One region of the Pseudoalteromonas sp. McH1-7 genome, then DNA from elsewhere that is predicted to be linked to it. Evidence: predicted binding sites of a transcription regulator. Region 1 holds the regulator's gene; each other region holds the start of a gene.
What was found. Region 1 encodes ArgR, which controls arginine synthesis, uptake and breakdown. Its sites were predicted from a motif close to ANTGAATANNTATTCANT; they were not measured.

Region 1 (7,553 bases):
AATAATTCTCAACTTACTAGGGGTGAGTTGAGAAAAACCATTAGAAAACGTAGAAACTCGCTATCTTCAATAGAGCAATCTGTTGCAGCCACACAATTAAATATTAATTTTTTTCAACATGCAAACTTACCAAATAACGCCCGTATAGGTGTCTATTTACAAAATGATGGAGAACTAGACACATCCCTTTTAATTCAATCACTTTGGTCTAAAAAACATCAAGTTTACCTACCTATAATACACCCATTTAACCACACTAACTTACTCTTTCAGAAGTATGAAAAAAACTCACCCATGAAGACAAATCGCTATGCTATCTTGGAGCCTAAGCTAGATTGCTCAGCTGTGGCGCCTCTTGCATCGTTAGATTTACTATTGATGCCGTTAGTCGCTTTTGATGAGCATGGAAACCGCTTAGGTATGGGTGGTGGATATTATGATAGAACATTGGCGTTACATTATGCTGAGCAGCGAGATAAGCCAACTTTGATGGGGCTGGCTCATGACTGTCAGCGCGTTTTAAGCTTACCGACCGAAGCTTGGGATATCCCACTGCCAACTATTCTTACACCCACCCGCTTATATACTTGGCCGGAACAATAATAGAGTGCAACAAGTTAAGCGCGATTAGCGCTGCTTTTGACCATGACGCTACCACTTTGATTGAGTTATACTCTGTGCAACTTCAATAACAATTAAGTGTAGCGTTATGACTCAAGATGAAATGAAAAAAGCCGCAGCGTGGGCAGCCTTAAACTACGTAGAAGAAAATACGATTGTTGGGGTTGGAACAGGTTCCACCGTTAACCACTTTATTGATGCGTTAGGAAGCATCAAAGACAATATCAAGGGGGCGGTTTCCAGTTCTGAAGCATCAACGGAAAAACTAAAAGCACTTGGCATTGAAGTCTTTGAGCTAAACGATGTGTCAGAACTTGCAGTATATGTCGATGGCGCAGATGAGATTAACAGTCAAAACGAGATGATAAAAGGCGGTGGTGCGGCACTCACACGTGAAAAAATTGTCGCTGCCGTCGCTAAAAAGTTTGTTTGTATTGTTGATAACACCAAACATGTCGACACTTTGGGCGCTTTTCCGTTGCCAGTTGAAGTGATCCCGATGGCACGCAGTTATGTAGCGAGAGAATTACTTAAGCTTGGCGGCGACCCTGTGTACCGCCAAGGTGTCACTACAGATAACGGCAACGTTATTTTAGATGTACACGGCCTAGAAATTAGCGCAGCAAAAGCGCTTGAAGAAAAAATTAACCAGATTGTTGGCGTTGTCACCAATGGCTTATTTGCCTCACGTGGCGCTGACGTTGTTATAACAGGCACCGAAGAAGGGCCTAAAATCAACTAGTGAGATTACAGATGAGCAAGGTTTCGTTATCAAAGGATAAAATTCGAATTTTGTTGTTAGAAGGTGTGCACCAAAGTGCGGTAGAAACACTAAAGCGCAACGGCTACAGCAATATAGACTATGTCAAAACATCCTTACCGGAGCCTGAGCTTATCGAGCGGATCAAAGACGCCCACTTTGTCGGGATCCGCTCTCGTACACACTTAACAGAAACCGTGTTAGCGCAAGCTGAAAAGCTAGTCGCGATTGGGTGCTTTTGTATCGGTACCAACCAAGTTGACTTGAATGCTGCAAAACAGCGCGGTATCGCTGTATTCAATGCGCCATTTTCTAATACTCGCTCGGTTGCAGAGCTGGTGTTGGGTGAAATCTTGTTATTACTTCGCCGTATTCCTGAGCGCAATGCCAAAGCACACCGTGGTGAATGGGATAAGTCGGCCGATGGCTCCTTCGAAGCTCGCGGAAAAACACTGGGTATTATTGGTTATGGCCATATCGGTACTCAGCTTGGCATTATGGCTGAAAATATCGGCATGAATGTCGAGTTCTACGATATTGAGGATAAACTTACCCTAGGAAATGCAACCCAGCTCCCAACTCTGACGCAATTATTACAGCGTGCTGATGTGGTTAGTTTACATGTACCAGAAACGCCACAAACGAAAAACCTCATCGGTATGGCTGAAATCGAAGTCATGAAACAAGGTGCAATTCTGATCAACGCTTCTCGTGGTACTGTTGTTGATATTGACGCCTTAGCAGAGGCATTAGCGGGTAAAAAGCTATCCGGCGCGGCAATAGATGTCTTTCCAGTAGAGCCTAAGTCGAACAACGAAGAGTTTGTCTCACCACTGCGTGAATTTGACAATGTACTACTGACCCCACATGTTGGTGGCTCAACCCAAGAAGCACAAGAAAATATCGGTGTAGAAGTAGCTGGCAAGCTCACAAAATACTCTGATAATGGCTCAACAGTCACCGCCGTGAACTTCCCTGAAGTATCATTACCTGAGCTATCGAACAGAAGCCGTTTACTGCATGTGCATGTCAACCGCCCTGGTGTGCTGACTCAAATTAACCAAGCATTTGCTCAGCATGGTATCAACATCGCCGCGCAGTATCTGCAAACAGACGAGTCGATCGGTTATGTTGTCATAGATGTCGATAGCGACCATTCAGAAGTTGCGTTGAAAGAGCTGAGCGCAGTAGAAGGTACACTAAGAGCTCGTATTCTTCACTAAACCCAACAGTGTGAGGGTAAACCTCAGGCATAAAAAAACCAGTCACTGTAAAAGCGACTGGTTTTTTGTATCAGTCTGGCTTAAGCCATGAAATCAACACCTTCTTTGATGTCTTTTTCAAGTGTCGCTAGCATGTCGTCTTTTGCTTTTTGCTCAAACGCACTTAGCTCACCGTAAGGAAGTAACTTCTCTACACCGTTTTTGCCAAGGATAACTGGCTGAGCAAAGAATGTAGCATCGCCTGTGTTACCTTCAACATAGGCGTATTCTAACACTTCTTCACCTTGCAGGCCTTTCACTAACGAGAAACAGAAACGTGCAGCTGCTGCCCCCATAGATAATGTCGCTGAGCCGCCACCAGCTTTTGCTTCAACCACTTCAGTACCTGCGTTTTGAATGCGAGTAGTAAGTGAAGCAACTTCTTCGTCAGTAAACTCAACACCTTCAACTTGAGAAAGAAGAGGCAGAATTGTAGTACCTGAGTGACCACCAATTACTGGGATCTTAACTTCAGAAACATCTAGACCTTTTAGCTCTGCGATAAAAGTTTCAGCGCGGATAACGTCAAGCGTTGTTACACCGAATACACGAGCTGGATCATAAGTTCCTGCTTTTTTGAATACTTCAGCAACGATTGGTACCGTGCCATTTACTGGGTTTGTAATGATACCGACAAGTGCTTTAGGGCAGTTTTTAACAATACCTTCAGCAAGCGTTTTGATGATACCAGCATTTACATTGAATAGATCAGCACGGTCCATACCCGGCTTACGCGGCATACCAGCAGGGATAAGCACTACGTCAGCACCAGCTAGTGCTGGGTCTAGGTCATCTTTACCATAACCTGCAACAGTTACCGCAGTTGGGATGTGAGATAAGTCAACTGCAACACCAGGTACAACAGGTGCAACGTCATAAAGCGCTAACTCAGAGCCAGCTGGTAGACCATTTTTAAGCAATAAAGATAGAGCTTGACCGATACCGCCAGCGGCACCTAATACAGCAACTTTCATGTGAATTCTCCATAATTTGAAGGTGGAATTGAGTGTGCAGTAAAGATAATGAAAAGCGCAGGTAAACACAAATATATCACGGCTATTTTCAAGATTTTTTGACTAATGTCTTAAGTAAAAGTGTAAAGATCGCGACACTTTGTGCGCCAATGCTTTACGACAGCGATTTTGGTCGCGCAAATTTGGGGATCCTTACGGTTTTGTGTAGAATTTAAAAATTAGCCGTAAAAGAAGACAAACTATGCAGCCGCAAGAAAAACAAGAAGCACTTATCAAAGCATTTAAAGCGATTCTAAAAGAAGAAAACTTTGGCTCTCAAGGTGAAATTGTTGATGCGCTCAAACAACAAGGGTTTGACAATGTTAGTCAAAGTAAAGTCTCCCGTATGCTTAGCAAGTTTGGCGCTGTAAGAACCCGTAATGCAAAGCAGGAAATGGTTTATTGTTTACCTGCTGAGATGAGCGTGCCCACGGCAAAAAGCCCACTACGCCAACTAGTCGTAGACATTATGCACAATGAAATGATGATCATTATTCGCACCAGCCCAGGAGCTGCCCAGCTAATCGCGCGATTATTGGACTCTCTTGGCACAGCAGATGGTGTACTAGGTACCATAGCCGGTGACGATACTATTTTTATTGCACCAGCTAAAATATCAGAAATAGACGTGACCCTAGATAAAGTAAAGACACTATTTGATAACGTATAATACTCCGCCGCGCTGGTATCACAACTGGCGCGATTTCCCCGCCTCAGCTTATTGCACACAGCTAAACAAATGGGTTAAAACAACAGCAAATATTTAGTTGACATAATATGTCTCATTGTGGCAACTTTAGATACACAGGGTGACTATTTCTCACCTTACAAGAGGGACAGCTTGTTTTATACCAATTATCTATTGAGTATTATCAGCAACACAGCATATCGATTATCCCTCGTTCAGCTATAATGCAATGCGCTGTCAAGTCGTGAAAGCAAAAACCCATGAACACGCAGCCTTTTCTAATTATTTGCTGAGCACAAAGTAAATACGAGGAGTTAAGGAGCGCAAATGGAATTTTTAAATACAGCATTTACTTTTCCTACGATCATTTTTTCAACCTTACTATTGATCGTCATCTTATTTTGGATAATAGCTCTGCTGGGCTTGGTAGATCTCGATATTTTAGAGAGTGATGTTGATATTGAAGCGAACACTGCTTCAAGTAGCTCGTATTGGCAACTCGCATTTGGTGGAGTGCCACTGAGTATCTCACTGAGCATTATTATATCGCTTGGCTGGATTATCAGTTTATATACTCAGCAGCTTTTTGCTTATTTGCTCGGTAATGGTATTTCCTATTATTTTATAGGTACAGTATTCATGCTCGCCAGCCTTATCGTAGCTTTACCACTTACCGCGCTGTTGGTAAGGCCTTTACGACGCTTTTTTGAAAGCCAAGAAACCACTTCAAAACATGCGCTGGTTGGACTTGAGTGTACCATCGCCACGTCACGCGTAAGTAGCACCTTTGGTCAAGCCAGAGTATATATTCAGGGTACTGAACAACTGATTGAGATCCGTTCAGACGAAGACAATACCTTCACCATAGGAGACAGTGCGTTACTTATTGACCATGACATCACGACCCATAGCTACACGGTTGTAGCTAAACCTTGGTAATTGCACCCTTACTCTGCTCAATTAGTGACAGAGTAGAACACACAATTAACTCGTATCTGAAGTAAAAATAAAGTGCTTGTTAAATCGGACTCAACAGCCTTTTTATCTAGCCAACAGCTTTACACAGAGCGTACTTAGTCACCTATCTATTTGCAGCAGGAACATAACTATCAATGCAATGGGTGAAACATACAAAACAACGGAATTAAAACACGAGCCACTACTTCTGGTTCAAACTATATAGCGCAAAGCAGGAACAAGCATGGAATTTCTAAATAACCTCGGACCGGTACTCGCAATCGCGGGAATAGCCATTGTAATCATATTCGCCATTTTACTTTTAATAGGTAAATTCTACCGTAAGGTTGAGCAGGGTCAGGCATTAATCATCAACAAAATGAAAAATGAGCCTGATGTTACTACCACAGGCGGTGTTGTATTACCCGTGATCCACAAAATGGAAGTGATGGATATTTCAACTAATCGCATGGTATTAGAGCGCCGTGATAACAGCGGCCTCATCTGTAAAGACAATATCCGTGCCGATATTGCCATTACCTTTTATATCCGCGTCAACGAAAATAAAGAAGACATTCTACGTGTTGCAAAGCAAGTTGGTTGCGCTCGCGCATCAGCACCAGAAACCTTGCAGGCACTGTTTGAGGCCAAATTCTCAGAAGCCTTGAAAACAGTAGGTAAACGTATGAACTTTGAGGAGTTGTTTACTCACCGTAATGAATTCCGTGATGCAATTAAAGAGGTGATTGGCCAGGATTTATCGGGCTATACATTAGAAGATGTCGCGATTGATTACCTTGAGCAAACTTCTATTGATAAACTAGATCCAAATAACATCCTCGACGCTGAAGGTATTCGTCGTATTACCGAAAAAACCTCTAGGCAAAACGTTGAAACCAATCAGCTTAAATGTGATGAGAAAGCGCAGATCGACAATCAAAACCAAGCTGCATTCGAAAAAGCCGCAGAAGTTGAGCGTCAAAGAGAAGATGCAAGCGCAAAACAACGTCGTGAAATTGAATCGGTGCGTGCAAGAGAAGCTGCTGAAGCGGAGCGCGTGAAACATGAAGAACGCTTAAAAGCCGAAGAGGCTCGTTTAAAAGCCGATGAAGCAATCGCGATTGCTGAGCATAACAAACAACGTGAAATCGACGTAGCGGAGCAAAACCGCCTTCGCTTGCTTGCCATTGAAGAAGAGAAAGTGGCACGCTCACGAGAAATTGAAATCATCGAACGCGAGCGCGAAACCGAAATTTTACGTATTCAAAAAGCTAAAGCTCTTGAGGTTGAGCAAAAAGAAATTGCTGACGTTCAGCGTGAACGCGTTGCTGTCGAGAAGACCGTCGCAGAAGAGCAAGAGCGTATCAAAGATGTACAGTGTATTGCTGATGCTGAGCGTCAAAAACAAGCCAAAATTATTCTTGCGCAAGCAGAGGCCGAAGAAGCTCTAGTGAAAGATATTGAAGCGGCAAAGGCCAAAGAGCAAGCAGCTGAGTTTAAAGCCCGTGAAATGGAAAAAATGGCTTCAGCAGAGCTACGTATTGCAAATCAGACAGCTGAGTCGAAGAAGATATTGGCAGAAGCTTCGCAAGTTGAAGCAGCAGCATCTGGGCTTGCTGAAGCCGATATTATCAAAGCGAAAGCAACCGCTAATGCACTGCAAGGTGAAACAGAAGCACAAGTACTAAGACAAAGACTTGAAGCTGAAGCACAAGGCAAGCGTGACATTGGTATGGCAGAAGCCGAAGTGCAGACAGCCATGGCTGACGCCATTGAAAAACAAGGTGAGGCGGAAGCCATCAATCTTGAACGCAGAATGTCAGCTGAGGCAAAGGGTCTCACAGAAAAGCTTGAAGCGCTTAACAAGATGGATAACGATGCTCGTGAATACGAAGCCTTCACACTGCAACTAAATCAGCAAAAAGAACTGACACTGGCGAATATCGAGGCAAATAAACAAGTTTCAGCAAGCCAAGCAGATGTGTTAGGCAAAGCACTAAGCGGTGCTGATATTAACTTTATGGGTGGCGACGGTCAGTTCTTTAACCAGTTCATGAATGCGATTACCGTAGGTAAGTCTATCGATGGCTTAGTTGGGGAAAGCAAGACTGTGCAAACTGTATTCAAAGATCACTTAAATGGTGAGCGCAATCTAATGGATGACCTAAAAGGGGTGCTAGCAGGTGCCAATGCGTCTTCTGAAACACTAAAGAACATCAACATGAGTAAGTTTTTCCAACAACTGAGCAGCA
Region 2 (7,553 bases), on a different contig from region 1:
ACGTACAAATACCATCATGAGGGTGTGCTTCAGGATAAGTATGCACGCAAATGTGGCTCTTATCTAAGTGTGCAACCACCGAATCAGGTAATGGACCTGGTGCTTCGTTGCTATCAAAAGTCTGTTGTTCAACAGGCTCTTCTGATACTAGAATCGTCACACTTGCCCCTTGTGGCTCATAGTCTTGACGTGCAATATTTAATACGTTTGCACCAATAATATCTGTCACGTCTTTGAGAATATCCGTCAAACGATCAGCACTGTACTGCTCATCAATATATTCTAGATACTCTTTACGTTGCTGCTCGGTCTTGGCGTAGCAAATATCGTAAATGCTAAAGCTTAAACTCTTAGTTAAGTTGTTAAAGCCATGGAGTTTAATTTTATCAAAGGGCTTGTTCACGATAGACCCACCTTAATACAAAAAATCTGCGTTGCAGAAACAAAAGTTCGCGGATTTTATACGAAAATAACGCCATGAAAAAGCGTTATTTCGCGTCAATTTCAATCACTTCATGGCTATGCGTAATTTCTACTGCTTTTTCAAGCATTAAAGCCACGGAGCAGTACTTTTCAGCTGACAAACTAATGGCTCTTGCTAGGTGTTTTTCAGAGACATTTCGTCCCGTTACCACAAAGTGTAAATTAATTTTTGTAAAAACCCGTGGCGCACTTGGAGCGCGCTCTGCGGTAAGCTTTACCTCGACGTCAGTAACATCCTGACGCGCTTTTTGTAAAATACTGACCACATCAACCGACGAGCAGCAGCCAGCTGACATCAACACCATTTCCATTGGGCTTGGTGCTGCACTGTCGGCGCCGGTATCAAATACCACGTTGTGCCCTGACGCTGAGCGCCCAATGAAGGTATCGCCTTCAACCCATTTAACGCAAGCTAACATAGTTATCCTTTATAAAAGCAATAACACCGCCACGAGGCGGTGTATTTTATATTCCACTTTTCACTTTACAGTGTAGTGTGGTTCTATTAACGATAATTGTGCCAACCTATACCGCTGAGTCAAACAGGTTTTTCACCAAGCCGGCAAATTCCTCAATAAACTCTTTTTGCTCTATGGTGACACGTCTATCAACAACGCTCGACAGTACCTCTTGCAAGTCATACACAATGCCGTCTACCTCGCGCACAATCATGCTACGCTGCTCTGTAGAAAGCTCACTGTGTTGCTCGCAAATACGGATAACATTTTCAGCAATCACATCTTCGATCAATTCCAAGACTGTTGGAGCACCAGGCTCTACCGTCCCGGACTTCTCAAACAAGGCTAAATTTTGCGTCAAATACATGACTAAATCATCATATCCTTGTTTATCTAAAACCATACTTTGCTCACCTGAACCTATCAAAGACATCTCCTATTGATTTAAGCAGAAAGTTTTTTCGATTGCTACTTTTGTAGACAACTAGACACAAAAAAGCAGCCGAAGCTGCTTTTTTATCAATAAAATTGATAGTGCTATTTTAATCTAAAGATAAACCTGGGCTCAAGCTTGCAGGTAATGTTACCTTCTCTAATTCTACTGAAGCAACTGGGTATGCACAGTAATCTGCTGCATAATAAGCACTTGCACGGTGGTTACCTGAAGCACCAATACCACCAAATGGCGCAGCGCTTGACGCACCTGTGATTGGACGGTTCCAGTTAACAATACCAGCGCGAATACGGCGTAAGAAGCGGTCGTAATCCGCTTCGTTGTCACCGAGTAGACCCGCTGAAAGACCAAAGCTTGTTTCATTTGCTTTTTCAATTGCCGCGTCAAAGTCTGTGTAGCGGAATACTTTTAATAACGGGCCAAAGTGTTCTTCATCAGGGAAGTCTGCAATGTTAGTACATTCGATGATACCTGGCGTCACAAAGCCTGTGCCTTCTGTGTGCGTCAGCTCAATAAGCGACTCACCACCTAACTCAACAAGCTGTTGCTGTGCTTTTACCATACCGGCTGCAGCTGCATTTGAGATCATTGAACCCATAAATGGTTGTTCTGCATCATCAAAGTTGCCAACCTTAATCGCTTTAGTCGCTTTGATCAGTTGCTCAAGGATGATGTCACCTTGCTCACCTGCCGGAAGGAATAGCTTACGAGCACAAGTACAACGCTGACCGCTTGAAATAAACGCTGATTGAATAATGTCATGCACTGCCGCTTTGGTATCCGCTACGTCTTTTACGATGAGTGGGTTATTGCCACCCATTTCAAGCGCTAAGATCTTACCTGGTTGGCCTGCATATTGCTCATGTAATAAATGACCAGTACGAGAAGAACCAGTAAAGAATAAGCCATCGATACCAGCATGTGACGCAAGTGCCTTACCAGTTTCAACTTCACCTTGAACTAAGTTAATCACGCCCGCAGGAAGACCTGCTTGTTGCCAGTACTTAAGTGTTAACTCAGCAACGTATGGTGTGAGTTCAGACGGCTTGAAAATAACCGTGTTACCAGCCAGTAGCGCAGGTACAATGTGACCATTAGGTAGATGGCCTGGGAAGTTATATGGGCCAAACACCGCAACCACGCCGTGCGCTTTATGACGAATAACTGCACGACCAACAGGCATTGGATTTTCAACCACGCCAGTACGCTCTTGATAAGCTTTCTCAGAAATTGCGATTTTACCTACCATAGCGCCCGCTTCGGTGCGAGTTTCCCAAAGTGGTTTGCCCGTTTCTTTAGCAATTGCGATAGCCAACTCTTCGCTATTTTCTTTTAGTACTTCAGCAAAACGCTTAACAATTTCTAAGCGCGCTGCAAAGCTCATGTCGCTCCATGAATAGAAAGCTTCACGTGCTGCTTTTACTGCGCTATCAACTTGCGCTGCTGTTGCTGCGTTTGCTGTCCAAATTACGTCGTTGTTTGCTGGGTTTACAGAGCTAAAGCTTTCGCCTTGTCCTGCAATCCACTCACCGTTAATTAGTTGTGCTGCATGTGTTGTCATAATCTGTTCCCAATCTTAAATCTTCACTAGGCTTACTTGATCGCCTTCTTCTACTTTTAGCGCCGCAGCAACATGTGGAGCAAGCGTTATCTCATTGTCATCAGACAAAGTTAACTCTATGACCGCTGCGCGATAGTCCACAAGTTTATCATTTGCGACCATAACAGGGAATCCACCTTGACTATCGCCTATTTTCACTGTGCGCTTTTCGCTATTGCATACCGTGCGAATATTGCTCACTTTGGCTTCAACAGTAGGGCCTGCGTCAAAAATATCAACGTAACCGTTAAAGGTGAAACCTTCACTCTTTAATAGCTCAATCGCAGGGCGAGTATTGTCATGTACCTCACCAATCACCGCTTGTGCTTCTTCACTGAGCAGGTTGACGTAGATTGGGTATTTTGGCATTAGCTCTGCAATAAAGACCTTTTGGCCAATACCCGTGAGGTAATCAGCAGTTGGGAAGTCCATAGAGAAGAAATGCTCTTCAAGCCACTGCCAAAATGGACTTTCACCTTGTTCATTCGACACGCCGCGCATTTCTGCAATCACGGTTTCGGCAAAGCGCGCACGATGTTGATTAATAAACATAAAGCGAGAGCGAGATAAGAGTTTGCCGTTGCTTCCCTTACGATAACCATCCTTTAAGAACAGCGTGCATAGTTCCGTTGCGCCAGTGTAATCATTACATAGCGTTAAAATATCCACTGCTTTGTAAACATTCAGCGTGCGAGAAGAGTGGATCACTTTGCTCAGATGGTAATGATAAAACGCATCATCCAAACCAACCGCAGCTTCGATACCACTGGTACCAACCACCTCGCCAGTTTCTGTATCTTCTAATACAAATAAATACCCTTCATCAAAAGGCTTGTCTGCTTGCTTACCAAATGAAGCAACTGAACGTGCAATCTTCTTCTGTAATAGCTCTTCGTTAACAGGCAAAGAGGTAAAACCGTGGCCTGATTCATGAGCAATGTTTAAAAGCGCTGGATAATCGCTTTCTTGGATTGGGCGAAGGATCATCATGAGCCCGCTTACTCCTCAAAAATGTGGATAACAACAAGGCCACCAAAAGGTGACCTTGCAATCAGTATTAGGCGTTGTTAGCAACTACCGCAGCAACCGCTTTTTCAAAGCGTGCCATTCCTTCGCGAATGTCAGCATCAGGAATAACTAAAGATGGAGTAAAACGTACCACGTTTGCACCAGCCACAAGTGACATCACGCCTTGTTTGATACCTTCAACCAAGAACTCTTTTGCTTTGCCTTGATACTTTTCAGTAACTACGCCACCAAGCAATAGACCTTTACCACGTACTTCACTAAATACGTTGTACTTTTCGTTGATGTCATTAAGTAATTCACGGAAAAGCTGTTCTTTTGCTTTTACACCGTCAAGCACTTCTGTTGTGTTAACGGTATCAAATGCAGCTTCAGCAACCGCACAAGCTAATGGATTACCACCGTATGTTGAACCGTGAGTACCTACTTTTAGGTGCACTGCAATTTCAGTGGTCGTGATCATTGCCCCGATAGGGAAACCACCACCTAGTGCTTTAGCTGTGGTTAGAATGTCTGGTGTTACCCCTAAGCCTTGGTATGCGTATAGTTCACCTGTACGACCAACACCAGTTTGTACTTCGTCAAAAATAAGTAGCGCGTTGTGTTTATCACATAGTTCACGCACACCTTTAACAAACTCAGCGGTTGGTGAAATAATGCCACCTTCACCTTGTAGCGGTTCCATCATCACTGCACAAGTATTGTCAGAGATAAGAGCTTCAAACGCTGCTAAGTCGTTGTAGTTTGTGTGAACTACATCGCCAGGCTTTGGACCAAAACCATCCGAATACGCAGCTTGACCACCCACAGTAACCGTAAAGAATGTACGGCCGTGGAAACCTTGATTAAATGAAATGATTTGCGATTTTTCAGCACCGAACTTGTCAAGTGCCCAACGGCGCGCAAGTTTTAGTGCCGCTTCGTTCGCTTCTGCACCAGAGTTGGCGAAGTAGACCTTTTCTGCAAATGTTGCATCAGTAAGCTTTTTCGCAAGACGTAGTGCAGGCTCATTAGTCATTACATTAGACAAATGCCAGATTTTTTCGCCTTGCTCTTTTAATGCGCCCACCAAAGCTGGGTGACAATGACCTAAACAGTTAACTGCGATACCACCAGCAAAGTCGATGTATTCACGACCTTCTTGATCCCACACGCGAGAGCCCTCGCCTTTTACTGGGATCACAGCAGAAGGTGCGTAGTTAGGTACCATTACGTCGTCAAACAATTCACGATTGATAGTCATTTTATTTCCTCATATTTGGTGAGTGAAAGTGCAAACAAGGAGTCATTCCGTTTGAAGGTTGGCGCATTGCCACCGCTTGATAGGATATTTATTCACACCAATTAGGTGCTATGTATTTTGACCCGCCCCTTGATGGCACAAAATTCATACGCTCATTATTTCAGAAAAAGCGCCATTTGTCTCACTTATAGCATGTTCCCAGCCCTTTGCATTCAAGGGTTTAACATATATTCTCAACTCAAGTGAATAACTATTTAGGGCTGATATTCAGGGCAAAGCAAGCATGATGCAGCCTTGCACTGATCATTAAAGGTTAGGTTCTGAATGAATAGTCGCAAAAAAAATTCCGTTTTTTTTTACAAAATCGTCAACTGAAGGTTATGGAATGCACATTTTGCCAATTGCTGACGCATTTCTTCAGTGAGTTCTAGGTGACTGAGTAAAATCTCAGCTTCGTCATCTTCTATCAACTGACTGTCTTTTAAAACAAGCATTTGAGCATAGCCATAGGCTTTTTGCATCACTTGTGTCAGTGGTAACGGATCCGCTATTTTTTTATGCGATTTTGGTAAATAAGTTTGCGAATACTCTTCCATTACCGCATTAAAGGGAAGGTAACGCAGCTCCATTTTCTCTATTAGTTTTCGAGATATATCTGCGGAGTGTTCTAACAGCAAGTTACGCAAAAATAGGGGATCTGGAGATAGCTCCATTAGCGCGGTATGTAGATCTTTTTGCTTTTTATCACGGGCAATTTGTACTTTGGCTTGCCATACTCTTTCAAAAGTACGTAAATACAGTCTGACTAACGCAATTTTGCCCAGTTCAAGTAGCATTCCCAAGGTAAAGGCATGTTGTTCTTTAACACCAAAAAATGGGGCAAGCTCCTTTGCTGCAATTGCAGTGCTCATACTTAGCTCCCGCATTTTACGCTTCATTAAGCCAAACGGTTCTGTTGCATGGGGCATCCAGTGCCTCACCGCCATCGTCGGGATCACCATTTGCAGGTTTTCTAAGCCCAAATACCTCAGTGCCAGCGCAGGGGTATCGACTTTAATCGATGTGCCTTTGCTATTTTTCTTGCGATACTGCGGCAAATTCACCAAAGATACAAGCTCTCGCCCTAACCAACTGAGATCATTTACGAGTGGTTCTAATCGCCCTACTGACGCTGAACGCACGGCCAAAATATCAAAAATGGCAGGAACCGAATCTTGAATGCCAACCACTTCATGGTAAATGGTATCAAGATCATGTAATTGTTTTGCAATTGCCTCTTCAATAACTGAATGTAAGTGCTTACTTGCTTTAGCTATGTATTTATGATGAGTCGTACTGCTTTCCTGTCGTTTTGCAGCCGCAGCAATCTCCACCTCAAGCATGGTACGCTGGGCAATATTTTCTCCATAACTAATATCAAAAGTATGGATATAGCCGATTTGCTTTTGGGCAAAGTTAAGGCTGATAAGAAGGTCATGGGCGCGCTCAGAAAGCGCTTGTGCCATTCTAATTTGCTTATTTTCTTGCGTCATGCATGCTACTTATCTAAAGGAAACAATGAGTTTAGCACTCAACAGATAGTCGTATTGTTCGATATTATACCACTAAAGGCAATATTAAAGTTTTATTGTGCGTATCTTAAAGCACTGACAGAAACATCATCTCCAAGCTTATACCAATTTTCTTAATTAAGTGGTCTATTTTGAGGCGAGAAAATCTTGTCGATAACAAGGCAAAAATTTTGCTATTTAGTTGTTCTAAATAAGAAATTTTTAACGCTGTTAGCGTCAGATTTACTCCTTCAAATTTAGCAAGTATTAAGTCAAATTGGTATTATACCCACACGACCTCAAGCGTGCAGATTATTTGCACAATTACAAAACAGAGCTGGTTTTGTTTAAACTTTAGAAGCGTTTTAGGAAGTTATCAAGTAATGCCAACCCATGCTCGGTCAAGATTGCTTCAGGATGAAATTGTATTCCTTCAAGCGCCCTATCTGGTGCGACAAGTCCCATAATTTCATCAAACTTACCCTCTGGGGACTGTGTCCATGCGCTCACTTCAAGCGTTGCTGGCAAGGCGTTTTTTTCTACAATAAGTGAATGGTATCGGCAGACTTCATAAGGCGAAGGAAGCCCGTTAAATGCCCCTTTATTATTGTGATATACAAGAGAAGTTTTACCGTGCATGACTTGTCTGGCACGGCGCACATTACCTCCTAGCGCTTGCGCAATTGTCTGATGACCTAAACAGATCCCCAGAATAGGCAAACTGCCCTGAAGCTGTTCC
Region 3 (7,553 bases), on a different contig from region 1:
TTCTAGTGATTTACCTTCGAAGTCAGTACCTTCAATTAAACCATTTAGCTTTACAACATAAGTGTTGTGGTGTTTGCCGTGGTGGAATTCTAACGTCTCTTGAGAGATGTGCGGCTCAAGTGCGTTTAGTGCATAAGGTAGTGACGGTAGTTCAAATGCCATATTAATCTCCATTTTTTTGGTTGATTTGCCAACAACTCATACGAAAGCAAGCTAACATTAGCCCACTTTTCTATACCATTGGCTTTTATAGTGATACTATAATTCCTGACTATTTTACTCAAGTTTTGGCAAACAGCAATGCGTGCCAGTGACTTAATGACTTATAATACATATTCTTTGTGAACCGATGCCAAATAGCAGCCTTCACATGGGCAATAAATGAGCTCAGTTTAGGCGCTATACCGTTGCTTCTAACCTATCGTGCGGCTGGCGTAGTGGTTTACTAATGTGTGTTGTAATAGTGAGTAGCAAGCTAAAGTGCCGATATTAGCGTGCTGTACATAAATATCGGAAAAACGTCATTTTGAGGTAACTAATGGAAACTATTGATAAGATTAAACAACAGATCGAAGAAAACCCAATTATTCTTTATATGAAAGGGTCTCCTAAACTCCCTAACTGTGGTTTTTCTTCGCAAGCATCTCAGGCTTTGATGGCGTGCGGTGAGCAGTTTGCGTATGTAGATATACTACTAAACCCTGATATTCGTGCAGAGCTACCGCATTATGCAAACTGGCCTACCTTTCCACAACTTTGGGTTGAAGGTGAGCTGATTGGTGGTTGTGACATCATTATTGAGATGTTCCAAAAAGGTGAGCTTCAACCACTAATCTCAGAAACAGCTGCTAAGTATAAAAAAGATGATGCAGCGGCTGAATAATGTCATACCTGGCAGAGCATAGGCTCTGCCGCCCTAACTTTTCTGGTTAACTTCCTCCCTTTTTATACTTTTACTCGTTTATTAATCGCCTGATCCCTTCACTAGACAATTACTCGTTTCAATTTGGATCCAACTTTTGTTTATTTAGTTGACGTGTACGTCAACTAAAACAGGTTTGCCGCTGCATATTTATATAGCCATTCTCATGTAGTGCTTGTTAGCCAGTCTTTGGTTTATAGTAATTGTGTGAATATTTATTCATATTTTAATTTTGGTTACGTTTACGTAAACGTTTACCTGTGAGGATCTTGTGGCCATTACACACTTCTTGATACCGGTGTCATTTTGCAAATTTATATTCAATATTTTCAAAATGATAAATTTTGATTGATTTGGGCAACTTGTATTACCAATGAGAAATATTCAACTTAATGAATATGTATTCATTTTTGTGTTGACTCTACTTTCAATCAAGGCTAATTTTGAGTATCTGCCAGCATTTCGTCGTACCGTCATGGGCTGGCCGTTGTAGCAAGGGGAGGAGTCTATGCTATATGACTCAAAATTAGAAAAAGATAACTGTGGGTTTGGTTTGATTGCGCATGTGAGCGGACAGCCGAGCCATAAACTGATCCGAACAGCCATAACTGGTTTAGACCGTATGCAGCACCGTGGTGGTATTTCTGCCGATGGCAAAACAGGTGATGGGTGTGGATTATTGTTGCAAAAACCAGATAGCTTCTTTCGAGCTATTGCTGCCGAAAATGAGTGGCACATAGGTAAAAACTATGCGGTTGGCATGATATTTTTAAATCAAGATGAAGCGCTAGCAGCAGCGGCAGAAAAAGTCATTTGTGAAGAATTAGAAAAAGAAACACTGACGGTGATTGGTTGGCGTGTAGTACCAACTGATCCATCCATGCTTGGCCCTATTGCCAAAGCACAATTACCTGAGTTTAAGCAAGTTTTTATCGGTGCGCCAGAAGGTTGGCGTCCTAAAGATTTAGAGCGACGCCTTTATATTGCGAGGCGTCGGATTGAAAAAAGGTTGGAGCAGGACGAGCAATTTTATATTTGCAGTTTGTCTGGTTTGGTGACTATCTATAAAGGCTTGATGATGCCAGTGGATTTACCTAACTTCTATTCTGATCTTGCTGACATCCGTATGACGAGTGCTATTTGCGTATTTCACCAACGCTTCTCAACCAATACTCAGCCTCGATGGCCTTTGGCTCAACCATTTCGCTATTTAGCACACAATGGTGAGATTAATACAATTCAAGGCAATCGTCAGTGGGCGCGTGCTCGGGCCTACAAGTTTGCTTCACCGCTATTACCTGATTTACAAACGGCAGCGCCGTTTGTCAATGAGACTGGATCTGATTCCTCTAGCTTAGACAACATGTTAGAGCTGTTTTTAGCGGGTGGGATGGATCTGTTTCGAGCAATGCGTATGCTTGTGCCTCCCTCATGGCAGAAAAACCGCGCTATGGATGAAGATCTTCGCGCATTCTATGACTTTAATTCTATGCACATGGAGCCATGGGATGGCCCCGCTGGGATAGTGATGTCAGATGGTCGTTTTGCTGCTTGCAACCTCGACCGTAATGGCCTAAGACCCGCGCGCTATGTGATCACTCAAGATGGGTTTATTACCCTCGCATCTGAAGTGGGCATTTGGGATTATGCACCTGACGAAGTCATTGAAAAAGGCCGTGTAGGACCAGGTGAGTTATTGGTGGTCGATACTTTACATGGCAAGATTTGGCAGCCCGATGAAATCGATCAAGATCTGAAATCCAGACACCCCTATAAGACTTGGCTTGAGCAAAATGTAAAACGGTTAACGCCATTTGAAGCGTTAGATGAGCAAGCATCAGGTAAACGCGATCTAGATGATGAGACCTTGGTAACGTACCAAAAGCAGTTCGGTTACACAAATGAAGAGCTAGATCAAGTTATTCGTGTGATGGGTGAAAATGGCCAAGAAGCAACAGGCTCAATGGGAGATGATACACCTTTTGCTGTTTTGTCTGAGGGGCACCGCTCAATCTTCGATTACTTTAGACAAAAATTTGCGCAAGTTACAAACCCGCCCATAGATCCGCTGCGTGAAAATCATGTTATGTCTTTGGCTACCTGTATTGGCCGAGAGCAAAACGTTTTTAACGAGACTACAGGTCACGCTAAACGCTTACAATTTGCTTCTCCAGTGTTAACGTATTCTGACATGCAGCAATTGCTGCATGCAGATGATGACCATTATTGCGCTTGCAAAATTTCATTAATATATAATGCAGAGGAGTCCTTGCGCGCAGCTATTGAACGAGTTTGTAAGGAAGCAACAGAAAAAGCACGTAGTGGTTGCGTTATGTTGATCTTAACCGACCGAGACATAGCAGCTGGAAAACACATTATACCAGCTGCTATGGCTGTGGGGGCAATACAACAACGTTTGGTGAATGAAAACCTACGTTGTGATGCAAATATCATTGTTGAAACCGGCAGTGTTCGAGATCCCCACCAATTTGCTGTATTACTAGGCTTTGGTGCCACCGCAATTTATCCCTATTTAGCATATGAAACACTGGTTGATATGTGTGACAAGAAGGTCATTCAAAAATCATATCGGGAAGTTACACTGTCATATCGTGGCGCTATAAATAAAGGTTTATACAAAATCATGTCGAAAATGGGGATCAGTACAATTGCATCCTACCGTTGCTCGATGTTATTTGAAGCCGTAGGTTTGTCTGATGAAGTGGTAGAGTTGTGCTTCAACGGCGTTGCAAACCGTATTAAAGGTGCATGTTTTGATGATTTTGCATTAGAACAACAACAGCTAAACAAACTCGCGTTTAGTAGACGCAAGTTATTATCACATGGTGGTCTATTAAAGTACGTACATGGTGGTGAGTACCATGCCTACAATCCAGATGTTGTACAAACGTTACAAACAGCGGTGCGTTCGGGGAATTATCAGGACTATATAAAATATGCAGAGCTTGTAAATAATCGTCCCGTCACCAATTTACGAGATATGTTAAAGCTCAAAACGGAACAGAACTCAATCGATCTTGAGGAAGTGGAACCAGCAACAGAGCTTTATAAGCGTTTTGACTCCGCAGCAATGAGTATCGGTGCATTATCTCCTGAAGCGCACGAAGCGCTAGCTATTGCTATGAATCGCCTGGGAGGCTGCTCAAATTCTGGTGAGGGGGGCGAAGACAAGCTCCGTTTTGGCACTGAAAAGAATTCCCGCATCAAGCAAGTTGCGTCTGGGCGGTTTGGCGTGACGCCGCATTATTTGCGCTCTGCTGATGTTATTCAAATTAAAGTGGCTCAAGGCGCAAAACCGGGGGAGGGAGGTCAGCTACCAGGTGAAAAGGTGACGCCTTACATCGCGAAACTTCGCTATTCAGTTCCAGGTGTTACTTTGATTTCGCCGCCACCACATCACGATATTTACTCTATTGAAGACTTAGCACAACTGATTTTTGACTTAAAGCAGGTAAATCCAGAGGCGATGATCTCGGTCAAGCTGGTTTCAGAACCAGGTGTCGGCACCATAGCGACTGGTGTTGCCAAGGCATATGCCGACCTTATTACCATAGCGGGCTATGATGGCGGCACAGGGGCAAGTCCACTGACATCAGTGAAGTATGCAGGTAGTCCTTGGGAACTGGGACTTGCAGAGACTCAACAAGCATTGGTTGAAAATGGTTTACGTCACCGGATCAGGCTGCAAACCGACGGTGGTCTAAAAACAGGGTTAGATATTATCAAGGCCGCTATTCTTGGTGCAGAAAGCTTTGGTTTTGGTACAGGTCCTATGGTTGCACTCGGCTGTAAATATCTCAGGATCTGTCATCTTAATAATTGCGCAACGGGTGTTGCAACACAGGATGATACGTTGCGTCAAAAACATTATCACGGCCTGCCTGAAATGGCGATGAACTACTTTAAGTTTATTGCACAAGAAGCGCGCGAAATTATGGCATCGCTTGGTGTTACTAAATTAACAGACTTAATAGGAAGGACAGATTTACTTGATGTGATTGAAGGGAATACAGCGAAGCAGAAAAAGTTAGATTTAACTCCGTTATTAGCGAAGCCAAATAATCCATCAAATGAAGCTTTATATTGCACGCATACTAACCCGTCACACTATAGTGGTGCATTAAACGAAAGCTTGCTTGAGAAGGCGAAATCAGCAATAGATGATATGACAGGTACCTCGTTGGTTAGCCGGATCTCCAATACAGATAGAGCAATTGGTGCGATGCTATCAGGCTATATAGCCAGTAAACATGGTAATCAAGGTATGGCCGCTGATCCGGTAGCTATTGAGCTACATGGTACTGCGGGACAATCTTTTGGAGTTTGGAATGCGGGTGGTCTTGAAATGACGCTGGTGGGAGATGCAAATGACTACGTAGGCAAAGGTATGGCTGGTGGTAAGTTGGTTATTCGCCCGCCGGTTGGCTCTAGTTTTGCTTCACATCAAGCCGCAATTATCGGTAATACCTGTTTGTATGGTGCAACAGGCGGTAAGTTATTTGCAGCAGGTCGCGCTGGAGAGCGCTTTGCGGTGAGGAATTCAGGTGTACAAGCCGTCGTCGAAGGCCTTGGTGATAATGGTTGTGAATACATGACGGGAGGCGTGGTGTGTGTGCTTGGTCAAGTTGGCGTTAACTTTGGGGCAGGTATGACCGGTGGTTTTGCCTACGTACTTGACGAAGAGAGTGATTTTGATAAGCGCATCAACCCTGAGTTGGTCGAGTTGGTCGACCTCAAAGCGCTGGCATCGCACCAAGAGCATCTACGCGGTTTAATTGCAGAGCATTTAGATTTAACCAGTTCAACCCGAGCTGAGCAGATCTTAGCTAATTTTGAGTTGTATTTACCTATGTTTAAACTGGTAAAGCCAAAGTCGAGCGATCTAAATAGTTTACTTGGCCACCGAGCGCGTAGTAGCGCTGAGCTACGAATTCAGGCGCAGTAGGAGAGAGCAATGAGCGAGAACGTTTACCAATTTATCGATGTACAACGTGTAGATCCGCGAAAAAAGCCTATTTCTACACGTAAGCAATCTTTTGTTGAGATCTATGAGCCGTTTTCAGAGCAACAAGTACATTCACAATCAGACCGTTGTTTAGATTGCGGAAACCCTTACTGCGAGTGGAAATGTCCGGTACATAATTACATTCCACAATGGCTTAAACTAATCCGTACAGGCCGGATTATTGAAGCTGCAGAGTTATCTCATCGCACCAACAGTTTGCCCGAGGTATGTGGTCGAGTTTGTCCACAAGATAGACTTTGTGAAGGGTCATGTACACTTAATGAAGAGTTTGGGGCTGTCACTATCGGTAATATTGAAAAGTACATTACTGATACAGCGTTTGCACAAGGCTGGAAACCAGACTTATCCTATGTCACTTGGACAGACAAAAAAGTAGCTATTATTGGGGCAGGGCCAGCTGGGCTCGGTTGTGCTGATATTTTGGTTCGCAATGGTGTCAAAGCCGTAGTTTATGACCGTAACCCTGAAATTGGGGGGTTGCTAACCTTTGGGATCCCGTCATTTAAATTAGAAAAGTCGGTTATGGAAAACCGCCGTGAGATTTTCACTGAAATGGGCGTAGAGTTTAAACTCAACACTGAAGTTGGTCGAGATATCTCAATGGACGAGCTATTGTCACAGTACGATGCCGTATTTTTAGGAGTCGGGACATACCAAAGCATGAAGGGCAATCTGGAAAATGAAGATGCCGATGGTGTTTATGAAGCGCTTCCTTTTTTGATTGGCAATACCAATCGCGTCATGGGCTATGACGAAACACAGCATAGCTATGTAAATATGGCTGGTAAACGTGTTGTTGTGTTAGGTGGCGGTGACACGGCAATGGACTGTGTGAGAACTTCAGTTAGGCAAAACGCACAATCTGTCATTTGCGCATACCGCCGTGATGAAGAGAATATGCCAGGGTCTGTACGTGAGGTGAAAAACGCCAAAGAAGAAGGGGTGGAGTTTAAATTTAACCTGCAACCTGTGGGTATTGAAGTTGACGATACTGGTAAAGTAAGTGGTGTAAAAATGGTCAATACGCAGCTGGGTGAACCCGATGCCAATGGCCGACGACGTGCCGAAATTGTAGCGGGTTCAGAGCACATACTGGAAGCTGATGCCGTGATCATGGCATTTGGTTTTAAACCTCATGACCTTGATTGGTTAGCGCAATATGATGTGGCAATAAATCACTGGGGTGGTATTGTGGCACCAGAAAAAGGTGCATTTACTCATCAAACAAGTAACCCAAAGATTTTTGCTGGTGGTGATGCTGTTCGAGGTTCTGATTTAGTAGTTACTGCTATTTTTGAAGGTAGAAACGCCGCTGAAGGTATTTTGGATTACTTGGAAGTATAAGACCTATTTTGTCTTGGCGCTGCCTCAACCTGAAGGCGTAAATTGGCGGCTAACTCGGTTCAAAGCTCTCTTAGAACAACTAAGCAGTATAATTCTTACCCAGTTAGTTCCAAGCGCTCTCACCCTAAAATAGAACACTTAATTCAGTAAATAGATATAGCTGACGAAATAACTTTTGTCGTTCATAAACCCCACTTACAGTCATTGTAACTGGGGTTTTTATTTACGTTTTTTAATTAG

Region 2: HUZ36_RS06935 (aspartate aminotransferase family protein) is a predicted target of ArgR. The motif match lies at 5,506-5,523, and genes of this name have one in related genera.
Region 3: gltB (glutamate synthase large subunit) is a predicted target of ArgR. The motif match lies at 1,314-1,331, and genes of this name have one in related genera.

What each region holds. Positions count from the first base shown of each region.
Region 1 covers NZ_JABWPQ010000003.1:154,805-162,357, forward strand. The annotation lists gene HUZ36_RS03235 (5-formyltetrahydrofolate cyclo-ligase) at 1-603, shown strand, start outside; gene rpiA (ribose-5-phosphate isomerase RpiA) at 710-1,363, shown strand; gene serA (phosphoglycerate dehydrogenase) at 1,375-2,604, shown strand; gene mdh (malate dehydrogenase) at 2,685-3,617, opposite strand; gene argR (transcriptional regulator ArgR) at 3,859-4,326, shown strand; gene HUZ36_RS03260 (OB-fold-containig protein) at 4,672-5,283, shown strand; gene HUZ36_RS03265 (SPFH domain-containing protein) at 5,546-7,553, shown strand, end outside.
Region 2 covers NZ_JABWPQ010000007.1:101,950-109,502, forward strand. The annotation lists gene speD (adenosylmethionine decarboxylase) at 1-403, opposite strand, end outside; gene HUZ36_RS06915 (OsmC family protein) at 489-902, opposite strand; gene HUZ36_RS06920 (DUF3802 family protein) at 1,009-1,344, opposite strand; gene astD (succinylglutamate-semialdehyde dehydrogenase) at 1,484-2,956, opposite strand; gene astA (arginine N-succinyltransferase) at 2,972-3,985, opposite strand; gene HUZ36_RS06935 (aspartate aminotransferase family protein) at 4,053-5,264, opposite strand; gene HUZ36_RS06940 (HDOD domain-containing protein) at 5,621-6,796, opposite strand; gene HUZ36_RS06945 (anthranilate synthase component II) at 7,169-7,553, opposite strand, start outside.
Region 3 covers NZ_JABWPQ010000041.1:14,856-22,408, forward strand. The annotation lists gene HUZ36_RS21095 (Fe-Mn family superoxide dismutase) at 1-162, opposite strand, end outside; gene HUZ36_RS21100 (Grx4 family monothiol glutaredoxin) at 539-883, shown strand; gene gltB (glutamate synthase large subunit) at 1,431-5,888, shown strand; gene HUZ36_RS21110 (FAD-dependent oxidoreductase) at 5,898-7,313, shown strand.